DNA from 2 places in the Burkholderia sp. BCC1999 genome. Region 2 is predicted to be linked to the other one. Evidence: riboswitches for the same ligand, from Rfam matches in the RefSeq annotation. Region 2 holds a riboswitch; the other holds the start of a gene.
What was found. Region 2 has a riboswitch for manganese ahead of U5809_RS08405 (TMEM165/GDT1 family protein). Riboswitches for the same ligand answer to the same signal wherever they lie in the genome.
Positions count from the first base shown of each region.

Region 1 (4,411 bases), on a different contig from region 2:
GGCGTCATCACTTCGACGGTCACGTGCGACACGCCGTCGAAACCCTCGATCAGCGCATGGTAGAAACGCGCGTCGCGCACCGTATCGACGGTCTCGACCGACACGATCGCGCTCATGTGGCCGGGGCCGACACGCCACACGTGAAGATCGTTGACCTTGTCGCCAAGCGCCTCGATCGCATGACGTACGCGCGCCGCCAGCTTGCGATCGACGTTGACGTCGAGCAGGATGCCGCCCGTATCGCGCATCAGCCCGTACGACCAGTTCGCGATCACGAGCGCGCCGATAATGCCCGCGACGGGATCCATCCAGACCCAGCCGAACGCGCGGGCGAGCAGCAGGCCGACGATGGCCAGCACCGACACGGCCGCGTCGGCGATCACGTGAACGTAGGCCGACCGGATGTTGTGGTCGCGATGGGCCGCCGTTTGCGAACCGTGATCGTGATGCGCGTGATGGTCATCATCGTCGTGATCGTGATCGTGGTCGTGCCCATGATGATGACCGTGCCCATGGTCATGGCCATGCCCATGGTGATGGCCGCCGCTCAGCAGCCACACGCTGGCGAGGTTCACCGCGAGCCCCAGCACGGCAATCGGAATCGCTTCGCCGAAATGAATGGGAACGGGCGCAAGCAGACGCGCAATCGCCTCGTAGCCGATCAGGATCGCGATCATCGCCAGCACGATCGCGCTCGTGAAGCCGGCCAGGTCGCCCAGCTTGCCGGTGCCGAACACGAAGCGCGGATCGTCCGCATGCTTGCGCGCATAGGTATAGGCCAGCGCGGCGATCAGCATCGCGCCTGCGTGCGTCGACATGTGCAACCCGTCGGCGACGAGCGCGAGCGATCCGAACAGCGTGCCGCCGACGATCTCGGCCACCATCATCGCCGAGCACAGGCCGATGACCATCCACGTCTTCCGTTCGTTCTGCTCGTGCGCATCGCCGAGGAAGATATGGTCATGCCCCGCGCCGAACGCGTCATCCCGGAAAGCATTCATGCTCTGCCCCGATTACTTGAAATAGCTATGCACCACGTCGATCAGCTGCTCGGTCGCGCTGCCTTCGTGTGCGTCAGGTTCGTGCGCATCGACCAGATGCTCGCGAATGTGGTCTTCCAGCACGACGGCCAGCAACCCGTTCATTGCGCCGCGGCAACTCGTGATCAATTGCAGGACCTCGTTGCAGCCGCGCTCGTCCCCGAGCGCGCGCTCGATGGCCTCGACCTGGCCCTTGATTCGACGCACGCGGTTCAGCAACTTCTGTTTTTCACGGACGGTATGGCTCATCGACGACGGGCTCCTGAATAGGGAAGGGGAGTATATATCCGGAAGGCTTCCCCTATAGGGGAGAGGGGTATATTTTTTTGAAGTGAAGGCTTGTCGAAAGAAATCCGCTCGGCTAGACTGCCCTTCGTCTTTGGGGAGTAGCCTGCTTTCCGTCCCCGGAAAGCGAACGCGTCAACACACTCGGCCTGTGGCCGTGGCGCGTTCAGCCTGATCGGCCTGGCGAGACCATGGGCGCATCGCGTCGTTCCTGGTCGGACGTCGGCGGATGCGCCATGGTTCTTCAGCGTCCGACCACGGAGTCCCCATGTTCCCCGCCGTCTTGTCCCCGCGCTCCCCCGCCCGCCCTCCACGTGCCTGCGGAGGTGCCGCATGACCTTCATGCTCCTCGAACTGGCGTTCATGCTGATCGTCATCCTCATCGCGGCCGAGGTCTTCACCAATGCGCTCGAACATCTCGGCGAACGCCTGAAGATTTCCGAAGGCGTGACCGGTTCGCTGTTCGCGGCCGTCGGCACGGCGCTGCCCGAAACGATGGTGCCGCTGCTCGCCCTGGCCGGCGGCACGGCGAACCAGGCCGTGAACGAGGAAATCGGCGTCGGCGCGATTCTCGGCGCACCGCTGATGCTCGCGACGCTCACCACGTTCCTGATGACACTCGCCGTGATCCGCTCGCGCGGGCTGCGCGGCACGATCGCACCGGAACGCACGGGCTTCGTGCGCGACATGAACTACTTCCTCGCCGCGTTCTCGCTGGCCACCGCGGCGATGTTCGTCCCGCATCACAACTGGGCCGTGCGCGCGCTGCTCGCCGCAATGCTGGTCGGCATCTACGTGATGTACGTCGTGATGACGTTCCGCGCGTCGACCCGGCTCGTCGATGCCGGGCACGGCACCGAGGCGCCGCACACGATGTTCCTGTCGCGCGTGGGCCTGCCGACCAATCTTGCGACGATCGCGCTGCAGTTGCTGATCGGCCTCGCGCTGCTGATCGGCGGCGCGAAGGGCTTCATTCACGGCGTGGAAGGCGTGTCGCAGGTGCTCGGCATCTCGGCGCTGCTGCTGTCGCTGATCATCGTGCCGATCGCGACGGAACTGCCGGAGAAGGTCAACAGCGTGCTGTGGATCCGCCGCAAGAAGGACACGCTCGCGTTCGGCAACATCACCGGCGCGATGGTGTTCCAGGGTACGCTGCTGCCCGCGATCGGCATCATGCTGACGCCGTGGGAGCCGCGCCCCGAAGTGCTGACCGGCGTGATCATCACGCTCGCGGCGGCTGCATGGTTGCGCTTCAACGCGCGTACGCGCGGGCTCGCGATCTGGGCGTTGCTCGCGAACGGCGCGGGTTATGCAGGGTATCTGGTCCTGACGCTTGTGCGCTGACGTACTGACGCCAGGACCGGGCGCGCCGGCCGACGGACACGTCGGCGCGGCGCGCTTCAAGGTGCAGGATGCGGGCGACGGTTGCGCCCGCCCCGGACGATCAGGAACCCTTGACGAGCTTGACGATCGTCAGCGTGCCGTCGACCTTCTCGATCCGCACCTTCACCTTGTCGCCCGCATGCGCGTGCGCGAGCATCGCGGCGTCCTTCGCCTTGAACGCCATCGTCATCGCCGGCATCCCGACGTTGTCGAGGGCGCCGTGCTTCAGCGTGATCTTGCCGCTCGCGGCATCGACCTTCTTCACTTCGGCATCGGTCAGCGCGGCAGTCGAATCGGCCGCACCGTCCGACGACATCTTCATGCCGGACATGTCCATGCCCGACATCTCGCCGGCGGCAAACGCCGGTACGGCGGCAACGCCGAGCGCGACGACGGCGGTTGCGGTGGCGATCAATTGATTCATCTTCATCGTGATTCTCCGGTTGGGATGGATGGCACGTTCGTGCCGGAAGGAACTGCATCGGAATGCCGCGCCCGGCCCGCGCTTCGCGCACGACGGCGCTGAAGCAGGAGCCACGCGGCGGGAATGACGAACATCGACAGCAGCGGCGCCGTGACCATGCCGCCGACCATCGGCGCGGCGATACGCTGCATGACTTCGGAGCCGGCGCCGTGGCCGACCATGATCGGCACGAGCCCGGCGAGCACGACGGCGACCGTCATTGCCTTCGGCCGCACGCGCAGCACCGCGCCTTCGCGGATCGCGTCGAGCAGCACCGCATCGGTCAGCGGTTCACCGGCATCGAGCCGGCGCTGCAGCGCGCCCTTCAGGTACAGCAGCATCACGACGCCGAACTCGGCGGCCACGCCCGCGAGCGCGATGAAGCCGACCGACGTCGCGACCGACACCGCATGGCCGAGCGCCCACACGAGCCAGAAGCCGCCGACCAGCGCGAACGGCACCGTCGACATCAGCAGCAGCGCGTCGGCCGCCGAGTCGAACGTGAGGAACAGCAGCACGAAGATCACGACGAGCGTGACGGGCACGACGGTGCGCAACGTCGCCGCCGCGCGTTCGAGATACTCGAACTGCCCCGACCACGCGATCGAATAGCCGGGCGGCAACGCGACCTGTTGCGCGACGGCCTGCTGCATGGCACGGACCGCCGTGCTCAGGTCGACGCCGCGGAGATCGACGTACACATAGCCGGACAGCCGCGCGTTCTCGCTGCGAATCATCGGCGGCCCGTCGGCGATGTCGATGCGCGCGACGTCGCCGAGGCGGATCTGCGCGCCGCGCGCGGTGACAACCGGCAGTTGCCGCAGGTTCTCGAGCGAATCGCGGATCTCGCGCGGATAGCGGATGTTGATCGGAAAGCGCTCGCGCCCCGCGATCACTTCACCGACATCGTCGCCGCCGACCGCCGACGACACGACCGACTGGATATCGGCCACCGACAGCCCGTAGCGCGCGGCGGCGAGCCGGTCGATGTCGACGTCGATGTAGCGGCCGCCGTTCAGCCGCTCCGCGAGCGCGGAGGTGACACCCGGCACGGGCTTCACCGCGGCCTCGACCTGCTTCGCGATCGCGTCGATGCCGGCCAGGTCAGGCCCGGAAATCTTCACGCCGACCGGCGTCTTGATCCCGGTGGATAGCATGTCGAGCCGGTTGCGGATCGGCGGCACCCACACGTTCGACAGACCTGGCACCTTCACCGTCCGGTCGAGTTCGTCGACGAGCT
Region 1 is NZ_CAJPHP010000011.1:222,449-226,859, forward strand. Features, by position in the region: gene dmeF (CDF family Co(II)/Ni(II) efflux transporter DmeF) at 1-1,001, opposite strand, end outside; gene U5809_RS18325 (metal/formaldehyde-sensitive transcriptional repressor) at 1,014-1,289, opposite strand; yybP-ykoY riboswitch at 1,410-1,573, shown strand; gene U5809_RS18330 (sodium:calcium antiporter) at 1,659-2,669, shown strand; gene U5809_RS18335 (copper-binding protein) at 2,770-3,138, opposite strand; gene U5809_RS18340 (efflux RND transporter permease subunit) at 3,135-4,411, opposite strand, start outside.
Region 1: it holds a riboswitch for manganese, as region 2 does, so the genes downstream of both, U5809_RS18330 (sodium:calcium antiporter) here and U5809_RS08405 (TMEM165/GDT1 family protein) in region 2, are expected to answer to the same signal.

Region 2 (4,411 bases):
GCGCCGGGCCGGTCGCGGGCGTGCGCGCGTGGCGACGGCACGGTTCGTCGTCGCCCGCTCGTGCCTGCCGTCGCGGTGTGCCGTTCCGTTCGCCGCCGCATCGGTCACGAGCGCAACGGCTGCGAGGTTAGCCGGCAACCACTGGCTGGCGGCTTCGGCCGCCACGTTCGCCCGCGCACTCGCCTTCGGTCGTGCCGCACGCAGCGTGCCGCAACCGCTCGCGAAGCACCGTCCCGCCCCCGTGCGGCGTCGATCGCTTTCTTCTGTTCGCCTTACCTTGATGCAGGACCATTCGTCATGACGCAAACCGCTTTCCGTTCCCAGCTGCTGACCTTCAACGGCGACCCGGCGCAATCGAGCCAGGCCGCGAACCACGAGACCGACGGCCTCCTGATCGTCGCTGACGGCAAGGTCGTCGCGGCCGGCCCGTATGCACAGCTCGCGGCGACGCTCGCGCGCGACGCGGTCGTCCACGACCTGAGCGACAAGCTGATCGTGCCCGGCTTCATCGACACGCACATCCACTATCCGCAGACGGACATGATCGCGTCGCCGGCGCCGGGCCTGCTGCCGTGGCTCGACAAGTACACGTTCCCGACCGAGCGCCAGTTCGGCGACCCCGAGCATGCACGCGAAGTCGCCGATTTCTTCGTCGACGAACTGCTTGCGTGCGGCACGACGAGCGCGCTCGTCTACTGCACGGTGCACAAGCAGTCGGCCGATGCCCTGTTCGCGGCGAGCGACGCGCGCGACCTGCGGATGATCGCGGGCAAGGTGCTGATGGACCGCAACTGCCCCGAGTTCCTGCGCGACACCGCGCAATCGGGTTATGACGACAGCGCCGAGCTGATCGACCGCTGGCATGGCAAGGGCCGCCAGATGTACGCGCTCACGCCGCGCTTCGCACCGACGTCGACCGAGGCCCAGCTCGAAGCGTGCGGCGAACTCGCGCGCCGCCATCCGGACGTGTTCGTGCAGAGCCACGTCGCGGAAAACGTCGACGAAGTGAAATGGGTGGCCGAGCTGTTCCCGGGCCATCGCAGCTATCTCGACATCTATGACCGCTACGGTCTGCTGCGTCCGCGCGCGGTGTACGGCCACTGCATCCACCTCGACGACGAGGACCGCCGCCGGATGGCCGAGACGCGCACCGTCGTCGCGCACTGCCCGACGTCCAACTTCTTCCTCGGCAGCGGGCTGTTCGACTTCGACAAGGCCGGCGAACACGACGTGCCCGTCACGCTCGCGACCGACGTCGGCGGCGGCACGTCGTTCTCGATGCTGCAGACGATGAACGAGGCGCACAAGGTCGCGCGGCTGTCGGGCCACCACCTGACCGCGACGCGGATGTTCTGGCTCGCGACGGCCGGCGCCGCGCAGGCGCTCGACCTCGCCGACACGGTCGGCACGCTCAAGCCGCGCACCGAGGCCGACTTCGTCGTGCTCGACCCGCAGGCCACGCCGCTGCTGGCGCGGCGCACGAAGCGCGCGGATTCGCTCGAGGAACTGCTGTTCGCGTTCGCACTGCTCGGCGACGACCGCGCGGTGTACCGCACCTACGCGGCCGGCGAGCTCGTCCACGAGCGCGGCGCCGCGCGCCGCCCGGCCGCCGCGTAACGGTAACGGTAACGGCCCGCCGGAACGCTGTCCCGGCCGGCGCGGCACATTCGCCGCCGCGCCTGCCGGGCAGCCGGACGCGGATCGGGCCCCGACACCCTGCCCGACCGCCTTCCAGCACGCAATGCGCCGTGCTAGAATTCGCCGCTCATTGGGGAGTAGCCGCTCCGCTCGATGTCCCGCGCCCCCGGCGCGCATCGTGACGGAGGCGTCCGTCAACAGACTTGGCCGTACGGCCATGGCGGACGCAGCCACCTAGGCCTGGCGAGACCGATGGTTCACAGTGCGCCGCATCAGGGCCCGGCGCGCCGTGGATCGTCGCTCGCACGCACAACACCGGCCCGTGGAACCCCATCCGTGTCCCAAGCCTTCCTGATCTCCACCGGCGCCGTCGCCCTCGCTGAAATCGGCGACAAGACCCAATTGCTTTCCCTCGTCCTGGCCGCGCGCTATCGCAAGCCGGTGCCGATCATTCTCGGTGTGCTCGTCGCGACACTCGTGAACCACGGTTTCGCCGGCGCACTCGGCGAATGGCTCGGCGCGCTCGTCACGCCGTCGATCATGCGCTGGGCGCTCGCGTTCTCGTTCATCGCGATGGGGTTGTGGATTCTCGTGCCGGACAAGCTCGACGCCGACGAAGCCAACGCCAACCGTTCGCGGCTCGGCGTGTTCGGCGCGACGCTCGTCGCGTTCTTCCTCGCGGAAATGGGCGACAAGACACAGATCGCGACCGTCGCGCTGGCTGCGCGCTTCCAGGACTACATCGGCGTGGTGGCCGGCACGACGTTCGGGATGATGCTCGCGAACGTGCCGGCGATCCTGCTCGGCGACCGCTTCGCGCACCGCCTGCCGACCAAGCTCGTGCACGGGATCGCAGCCGTGCTGTTCGTCGTGCTCGGCGCGCTGGCGCTGCTGGGTATCGGGGTCTGACGGAAAGGGATGGCCGGCGCGGCCGGACGGCCGCGCCGAAATGAATACCGCGTTATTTCGCGACGGCCACGCCCGAGGCCGGTGCAACCGGCACCGCGCGTTCGTTGGCGGCCGGCGCCGCCGGCCCGCCGCGCTTGTCGACCGGCAGCCGGACCGAGCGGACCGCGCCGTTCGACAGCGGGAAATCGGCGAGCGCGCTACGCGCGAGGAACGGCATCGCGTACAGCAGCGTGCCGTTGTCGCCGGTCGTGCGCGCGGACACGTTGTACACCTCCTTGCCCGTCGCCCGCTCGGTGATGCGGATACCGAGCGTGTAGTCGAACACCTGGTACGTCTGCGCGACATAGCCGGCCGGCATCGGCCCCCAGGGACCCCACGGGCCCCACGGCCCGCGCCGCCAGTACGGCCCCGGCGCGAACCACGGGTCGTAGTAGACCGGCTGCGGCACCGTCACGAGATCGCTGCCGACCGCATAGGTCAGCCCGACGAGATAGCGCGCCTGCGCCGGCGGCACCTGCCGGAACGCATACGCGGACAGCTCGTTCGCGACGATCGGCTCGTAGGTCGACTGCTCGATGCTGTTCTTCTGCGCATCGGTGCGCGTGAACGCATAGGTGCGTGTCGCGTCGCTGCCGCTCCAGTCGGAGAAGGCCGTGACCTGGGTCGTCACATAGCTGGTGCAGCCCGTCAGCAGCGCCACGCACAGCGCCGCCGCCCAGCCCGCACCGCGAAAAATCCAATCGCGTTTCATGTTGATCCTCGTCGATCCGTCACCCGTTCGTCGCACCGCGCGAACCGTAACGGGATGCCGATAATACGCGGACTGCCGGAAGCGGTAAAAAGTTCGCCCGGCACGCAGCCGCAAGCCTTTGTACAATGGCCCGGTTCGCCTGGCCCGCGTGACGGGCCCGCCCCCCCCACTCCACCGATCTCGACGACCATGTCCGACAACGCCTCCTCCACCGTGATCCGCCGCGCCGACTACACGCCGCCGGCCTTCCTCATCGATTCCGTCGCGCTCGAATTCGATCTCGCGCCGGCCCGCACGATCGTCAGGAATACGATGCGCGTGCGCCGCAATCCGGATGCCGCGCCCGCGCCGCACCTGGAGCTGATGGGCGAAGCGCTCGAATTCGTCGGCGCATGGCTGGACGGCGCTCCGCATGGCGCCGTGCGCGCGCACGAGCACGGGCTGACGGTCGAGAACGTGCCCGATGCGTTCGAGCTGACGCTCGAAAGCGCATGCGCACCCGACCAGAATACGACGCTGTCTGGCCTCTACGTGTCGAGCGGCAACTTCTTCACGCAGTGCGAAGCCGAAGGCTTTCGCCGCATCACCTACTTCCTCGACCGCCCCGACGTGATGGCGTCGTACATCGTCACGCTGCGCGCCGACAAGGCCGCGTACCCGGTGTTGCTGTCGAACGGCAACCTCGTCGATTCGGGCGACCTGCCCGACGGCCGCCACTTCGCGAAGTGGGAAGACCCGTTCCGCAAGCCGAGCTACCTGTTCGCACTGGTCGCCGGCAAGCTCGTCGCGATCGAGGAGAAGATCACGAGCGGCTCGGGCAAGGAAAAGCTGCTGCAGGTGTGGGTCGAACCGGCCGACCTCGACAAGACGCGTCACGCGATGGATTCGCTGATCCATTCGATCCGCTGGGATGAAAAGCGCTTCGGCCTCGAGCTCGATCTCGACCGCTTCATGATCGTCGCGGTGGGCGACTTCAACATGGGCGCGATGGAGAACAAGGGGCTCAACATCTTCAACACGAAGTACGTGCTGGCGAACCCCGAGACCGCGACCGATACCGACTTCGCGAACATCGAATCGGTGGTCGGCCACGAGTACTTCCACAACTGGACC
Region 2 is NZ_CAJPHP010000005.1:49,249-53,659, forward strand. Features, by position in the region: gene U5809_RS08395 (hypothetical protein) at 1-301, shown strand, start outside; gene guaD (guanine deaminase) at 298-1,617, shown strand; yybP-ykoY riboswitch at 1,759-1,896, shown strand; gene U5809_RS08405 (TMEM165/GDT1 family protein) at 1,975-2,547, shown strand; gene U5809_RS08410 (DUF4136 domain-containing protein) at 2,600-3,298, opposite strand; gene pepN (aminopeptidase N) at 3,488-4,411, shown strand, end outside.